2 regions of the Acidovorax sp. LjRoot117 genome follow, and region 1 is predicted to be linked to the other one. Evidence: riboswitches for the same ligand, from Rfam matches in the RefSeq annotation. Region 1 holds a riboswitch; the other holds the start of a gene.

Region 1 (3,403 bases):
GTCCTTGGAATACTTGACAGTCATGGGGGCTCCAGAAAAAAGGGTTGTCTAAAAAAGTGCCGATGCCAGCTGCCACTGTAGCCGGGCTGGGGCGCAGGCGATGCAATGCGCGGCAAACGAATGCGGGGGTTCAGCCGCGGTAGTAGCGCGCGGGGGTGAACGGCATGGCACGCACCTCCATCGGCACGGCCTTGCCGCGCACGATGGCGTTCACGCGCGTGCCGATGGCGGCGAATTCAGGGACGACGTAGCCCATGGCCACTGGCTCGTTCACCGTGGGGCCGAGCAGGCCGCTCGTGACTTCGCCGATCTTCTGGCCGTCGGTACTCTGCAGTTCGGTGTGCTCGCGCACGGGCACGCGCTCCAGCGCCACGAGGCCGACGCGCTTGCGTTGCAGGGTGGCGGGGTTGTCGATCTGCGCGAGGACCTTGTCCGCGCCTGGAAAGCCGCCCGCCCGTGCGCCGCCGGTGCGGCGCACCTTCTGGATGGCCCAGTTCAGGGCCGCTTCGGGCGGTGTGGTGGTGGTGTCGATGTCGTTGCCGTACAGGCACAGGCCCGCTTCCAGGCGCAGCGAGTTGCGCGCGCCCAGGCCGATGGGTTTGACTTCGGGCTGGGCCAGCAGCGCCCGCGCCAGGGTGTCGGCCTGGACTGCGGGCACCGAGATTTCAAAGCCGTCTTCGCCGGTGTAGCCGCTGCGGGTGACGAAGCAGTCGCAGCCCGCAATGTCGAACGCGCCGCCGGTCATGAACACCAGCTGGTCCACACCCGGCGCCAGGCGGGCAAGGGCGGTGACCGCCTGCGGGCCTTGCAGCGCCAGCAGCGCATGGTCGGGCATGGGCACCACCTGGCAGCGCTGGCCGATGCGGGCCTCTATGTGGGCGATGTCGCCCACCTTGCAGGCGCCGTTGACGATGACGAACAGGGTGGGCTCGCCTTCGACCGTGCCCTGGTTGAAGAACATCAGGTCGTCGATGACCGTGCCCTCATCGGTCAGCAGCAGGCCGTAGCGCTGCTTGCCCACGGGCAGGTCGATCACATCGACCGGCATCAGGGTTTCGAAGGCGGCCGCAGCGTCCGGGCCGACGAGCTTGAGCTGGCCCATGTGGGAGACATCGAACAGCCCCGCTGCGGTGCGGGTGTGCAGGTGCTCGGCCATGAGGCCGGCCGGGTACTGCACGGGCATGGAATAGCCGGCGAACGGCACCATGCGGGCGCCCAGCTCGATGTGCAGTGCGTTCAGGGGCGTGGTGAGCAGGGGAGCGGTGGCGGACATGGCGGGCTTCTCAGGACAAGGCAAATGAAAGCCGCAGCCTGTACCAGGCCACGGTATTTGCCCTGCTGTCCGCTTTACCTGAGAGATTCACCGCAGCGCCCTGGCTGGCCGTGCGGCTTGCTCCTTCGGTGGATGGGTGCCGCGCGCGGTGTGACCGGCGGTCCATCTCTCTCCAGCAAGGAAACGCCCGCATCACTGCGGGCGGTTGCCAGTCCTTTTGCCTGAGCGTTCGGGTTGTCCCTGCGCCTTCGGCGGCCCCCGCGAAGGGGGCTCTCTCCTGACGGGCGCCAGTATATCCGCTGGCGCCTGGCACCCCCGCTGGAAAGCCCCGCTACTTGATGAAACCCCACACCTTCGGCAGCCAGGTGGACAGTTGCGGGATGAAGGTCAGCATCACCAGCACCACGCCATGCGCCCACAGGAAGGGCACCAGCTCGCGCACCAGTTGCGACATCGGCACGCGGGAGACATTGCAGGTGACGAAGAGTAGCCCTCCCACCGGCGGCGTGATCATCCCGAGCGTGAGGTTGTAGATCACGATCATCGCGAAGTGCACCGGGTCCACGCCCAGCTTCACGGCCACGGGCGCGAGGATGGGCGCAAGCACCATCACCCCCGGCAGCGGCTCAATGAAGATGCCGAACAGCAGCAGAAAGATGTTCACGATGATGAGGAACATCCAGGGCGACAGGTTCATGCTGATGAGCCACTCGGCCATCTGCTGCGGAATGCCCTCGATGGTCAAAATCCACGCGAACGCGGCCGACAGCCCGATGATGATCAGCACCGACGCCGACAGCAGGGCCGAGCGCGCCAGGATGTCGGGCAGGGCCTTCCACTGCAGCGTGCGGTAGACGAACTTGCCGCACACCAGCGCGTAGAACACGGCCACCACCGAGGCCTCGGTGGGTGTGAACCAGCCTGCACGCATGCCGCCCAGGATCACCACGGGCAGCAAGATGGCGGGCAGCGCCTTCCAGGTGGTGGTCAGGATTTCGGCCATGGGCGGCATCTTGCCGTCGCCCTTGTAGTTGCGCTTCTTCGACACATGGAAGTTCACGATGCACATGGCCACCGCGATCAGCAGGCCCGGCAGCAGGCCGGCCACGAACAGCGCACCCACCGACACCGTTTCATCCTGCAGCGCATAGATGATCATGATGATGGACGGCGGAATGATGGGCCCCACGATGGCAGTGGACGCGGTGAGCGCCGCTGCATACGAACGGTCGTAGCCCGCCTTGTCCATCATGCGGATCAGCATCGAGCCCGGGCCGGCCGCATCGGCCAGTGCCGAGCCCGAGATGCCCGAGAAGAACGTCAGCGACACCACGTTGGTGTAGCCCAGCCCGCCGCGCTTGTGGCCCACAAACTGGCCGGCGAAGCGCAGCAGCACCTCGGTCAGCGAGCCGCCGCTCATGAGCTCGGCCGCCAGAATGAAGAACGGCACGGCCATCAGCGGAAAGCTGTCGATGCCGGTGAAGGTCTCCTTGAGCAGCACCATCAGCGGGTAGCTCTCGGCCAGGATCAGCGTGGCCGCGGTGGCCAGGCCCAGGGCAAACGCCACCGGCACGCCGATGGCCAGGAACAGGCAGGCCGAAACGATGAGGATGATGGACGCGCTCATAGTGAGGCACTCGCATTCGCATCGAAGTGCTCATCGGCCGCGAAGGTGCGGTCGAGCACATAGCCACGCACGACGAACGCAAAGTGCACGATGAGCAACACCCCGCCGATCAGCATGGCGCTGTAGATGTAGGCGAAGGGCACCTGCGTCACGGCCGTCATCTGGAACATGGTGCGCTGCATGTACAGCCAGCCGTACCAGACCATGAAGCCGAAGAAGGCGAACAGCAGCGCGGCCACCACCGCCCGGATGGCAATGCCGCCTGCGCGGGGCAGGGCGTCCTGCAGGTTCTCCACCGCAATGTGGCCGCCGTAGCGCAGCACCGGCCCGGCGCCCAGAAAGGTCAGCCAGATCATCATGTGGCGCGAGACCTCTTCAGCCCACTCCAGCGAGTTGTGGGTCACGTAGCGCATCACCACGTTGGTGAAGATGATGATCGACATGGCCGCCAGCAGCAGGATCAGCGCCCAGCGGTTGGCGGCAAGGAAATAGCGTTCGAAGGC
Region 2 (3,403 bases), on a different contig from region 1:
CGCGGCGGCTGGCGCAGGGGCTGGCCAGCCTGTTCTACCGCGAAGACATCGAGCAGCACTTTGCCAACCTGCAGGCCTATGCCGAGCCCGAACTGGTGGGCGACGAATGGACGGTGGCTGATACGGCGCAGCGCGTCGAGCAGTTGCAGGCCCAGCCCCACGTCACGCCGAACGCCCAGCCCCTGCCCCAACCCGACCGCGCCTGACGCGCCCGGCCGCCTGCGCGCGGCCTCCTCTTCTGGATTGCACACCCCATGACCACCACCTCTGACACCAATCCAACCACGTCCAGCCAAGACACCATCGACACCCTGCTTGCCCTCTCCCCCGAGCGGCCCGCGTTCGCCACGCGCCATGCGCGCGACAAGGTGGCCGTGGCCACGCAGGGCTGCTACGACGCCCTGTTCAGCGCCGACCTGTCCGGCACGCTGAGCCATACCGAGCGCCTGTGGGTGGCCAGCGATATCGCCGAGGCCAGCGGCATGCCCCTGCTGGCAGCGCACTACCGCGACCAGGTACTGAAAAGCACCGCCCACACCGTGCTCTCGCAGCCACTGCAGGAATTGCTGCAACACCCCGGCAGCACCCCCGCCGACGCGCGCCTGCAGGCCGTGGCCCAGTTCACCCGCACGCTCGCCACCCACCCGGACCGCAGCGACCGCGCCGCCCTGCTGGCACTGCCCGCCGCCGGCCTGTCGGTGCCGGACACGGTGCTGCTGGCGCAGCTCATCGGTTTCGTGACGTACCAGCTGCGCTTGGTGGCGGGCTTGGCGGCGCTGGACGCGCTGGGTGGCGAAGGCGATGCGCCGCCCGCACCGGACACCGCCGAGGCCGCGCCCTTCGTGCACCCTGCCAACCTGCCCGCACCCGGCGAGCCGCTGCGTTTGAACGGCTACACCAGCGAGACGCTGGGCTGGGCTTCGTGGCTGGAGGTGGTGGACCCCGCCATCGCCACGCCCGAGCAGCAGGCGGTGCTGGACCTGAGCCACCCCAAGGCGCGCAGCTCGGATTTTTACCTGCTGCTGGTGCACCAAGCCCGTGTGCTGTCGGAGCGCTCGCAGGCCTTCAACGCCATCATGTACGCGCCCGGCGGCCTCTCCCGCGCTGAGCGCGAGGTGGCCAGCACGGCGGTGTCGCGCGCCAATGGCTGCGTGTACTGCGCCTCGGTGCATGCCCAGCGCTTCGAGCAACTGGCGCGGCGCAACGACGTGATGGCGCAGATCTTTGCCGACCCCGACCAGGCGGGCACCAACGCCCGCGAGCGCGCCATCGTGCAGGCCGCGCTGGCACTCACCCGCAGCCCCGGCACCTTCGGTGCGCAGCACCTGCAGCCGCTGCGCGCGGCGGGCCTGTCGGACCTGGAGATTCTGGATGCGCTTCACGCCAGCGCCCTGTTCGCCTGGGCCAACCGCCTCATGCTCAACCTGGGCGAGGCCGTCTTCCCGCAGGGCGCCTGAACCGCTTCGGGCCGGCTTCAGCGGCCTGTTGCATCAGCAAACGTTGCGGTGCATTAGCGCCTGCGGCGCGGCCACGGGTGCGAGGCCGCGCCTAGAATCCGCCCAGCAGGAGAGCACGGCGGGCACCACCCGCTGCTGCACCGAAGGCGCAAACTCCCATACACGCTCAGGTCCCGTACTGCCCATTCATCAAAGCCGTCTGGAGAGCCGCCCCACCCCTTATCGGCGTGGTGGCGCACCGAAGGAGCAAACCGCACGCCATGTGGGCGCGGCGGTGAATCTCTCAGGTACCAAGGACAGGGGGAGCGGCAGCCTGGCAGACGTGCGCCAGCTGCATTGCTATTGAATTCATAGCTGGTAGCGCACGCCTGGCAGGCGGTAGACCTTCAAAAGGTTCTGAACCATGCGCGTGATCGTTCTTGGCGCCGGCTTGCTCGGCGTGACTTCGGCTTACTTCCTCTCGCAACTCGGCCACGACGTGACCGTCATCGACCGCCAGGGCGCGCCCGGCGCCGAGACCAGCTTTGCCAACGGCGGGCAGATCTCGGTGAGCCACGCCGAGCCCTGGGCCAACCCGAGCGCACCGCTCAAGGTGCTGCAGTGGCTGGGCCAGGAAGACGCGCCGCTGCTGTTCCGCCTGCGCGCCGACATGCGCCAGTGGCTCTGGGGCCTGGCCTTTCTGCGCAACTGCACGCCGGCGCGCACGCGCCACAACATCGAGCAGATCGTGAGCCTGGGCACCTACAGCCGCAGCGTGCTGCAGCAGCTGCGCGCGGCCACCGGCATCCAGTACGACCAGCGCACCCAGGGCATCCTGCACTTCTACACCAACGCCAAGGAGTTCGACGGCGCCCTGGCCCCCGCGGAGCAGATGCGCGCCCTGGGCTGCGAGCGCCAGGTCATCAGCGCCGACGAGGCCGTGCGCATCGAGCCGGCCTTGGCCCACATCCGCCCACAGCTCGCGGGCGCCACCTTCACCGCCGAGGATGAATCGGGCGACGCGAACCAGTTCACGCGCGCGCTGGCCGCCCTCTGCGAGGCGGCGGGCGTGCAGTTCCGGCTGGGCCACCACATCACCGCGCTGCGCGAGGCCGGGGGGCGCATCGACCATGTGGAGGTGACCACGCCCGAGGGCCGCTTCGAGCGCGTGCAGGGCGATGCCTTCGTGCTGGCCATGGGCTCGTTCAGCCCGCTGCTCGCGCAGCCGCTGGGCATTCGCCTGCCGATCTACCCGGCCAAGGGCTATTCGGTGACCATGCCGGTGAAGGACGCGGCCCGGGCCCACCAGGTGAGCCTGACGGACGACGAGTTCAAGCTCGTGTTCTCGCGCTACACCAGCGCGCAGGGCGACCGGCTGCGCATCGCAGGCACGGCGGAGTTGAACGGCTACGACCGCCACCTGAACCAAGTTCGCTGCGACGCCATCGTGCGGCGCGTGGAGCAGCTTTTTCCCGGTGCGGGCGACGCCAGCCAGGCGCAGTTCTGGACCGGCCTGCGCCCCGCCACGCCGAGCAACGTGCCGCTGATCGGCAAGACGAAGCTCGCCAACCTGTTCCTCAACACCGGCCACGGCACGCTGGGCTGGACGCACGCCTGCGGCTCGGGCCAGGCGCTGGCCGACATCGTGAGCGGGCGGGTGCCGCAGGTGGACTTCGACTTTCAGGGACTGGAGCGCAGCCCTCGCCCTGCGGCGCTGCTGCCGACGCGCACCACGGCCTGAGCACGGCTAGGGCACAGCATGACCACGCCGCGCGGCCCCGTGAGGTCGCGCGGTTGCCTTGCACGGCGGTGAAAAGCACCGAGGGCGGCAACCGAATGCCGTCGCGCCTCGTCTACTTGGCAGCCCCGGTGGCGTGCGCCACGAAGCTCGCCACCGCCTTCATGTCCTTCTCGCTCATGCGCTCGGCATACGAAGGCATGACACCGATGCCCGCCTTCAGCGCCCG

Evidence for each region. A riboswitch is a leader RNA that binds a small molecule or an ion and turns the genes downstream of it on or off. The one in region 1 is predicted to bind glycine.
Region 2: it holds a riboswitch for glycine, as region 1 does, so the genes downstream of both, ACSQ3D_RS24130 (D-amino acid dehydrogenase) here and gcvT (glycine cleavage system aminomethyltransferase GcvT) in region 1, are expected to answer to the same signal.

What each region holds. Positions count from the first base shown of each region.
Region 1 is NZ_CAXUPO020000002.1:614,435-617,837, forward strand. Features, by position in the region: gene gcvH (glycine cleavage system protein GcvH) at 1-24, opposite strand, end outside; gene gcvT (glycine cleavage system aminomethyltransferase GcvT) at 131-1,273, opposite strand; glycine riboswitch at 1,329-1,459, opposite strand; glycine riboswitch at 1,473-1,563, opposite strand; gene ACSQ3D_RS08160 (TRAP transporter large permease) at 1,605-2,900, opposite strand; gene ACSQ3D_RS08165 (TRAP transporter small permease) at 2,897-3,403, opposite strand, start outside.
Region 2 is NZ_CAXUPO020000014.1:3,247-6,649, reverse strand. Features, by position in the region: gene ACSQ3D_RS24140 (NAD(P)-binding domain-containing protein) at 1-206, shown strand, start outside; gene ACSQ3D_RS24135 (CMD domain-containing protein) at 255-1,457, shown strand; glycine riboswitch at 1,647-1,767, shown strand; gene ACSQ3D_RS24130 (D-amino acid dehydrogenase) at 1,861-3,177, shown strand; gene ACSQ3D_RS24125 (c-type cytochrome) at 3,290-3,403, opposite strand, start outside.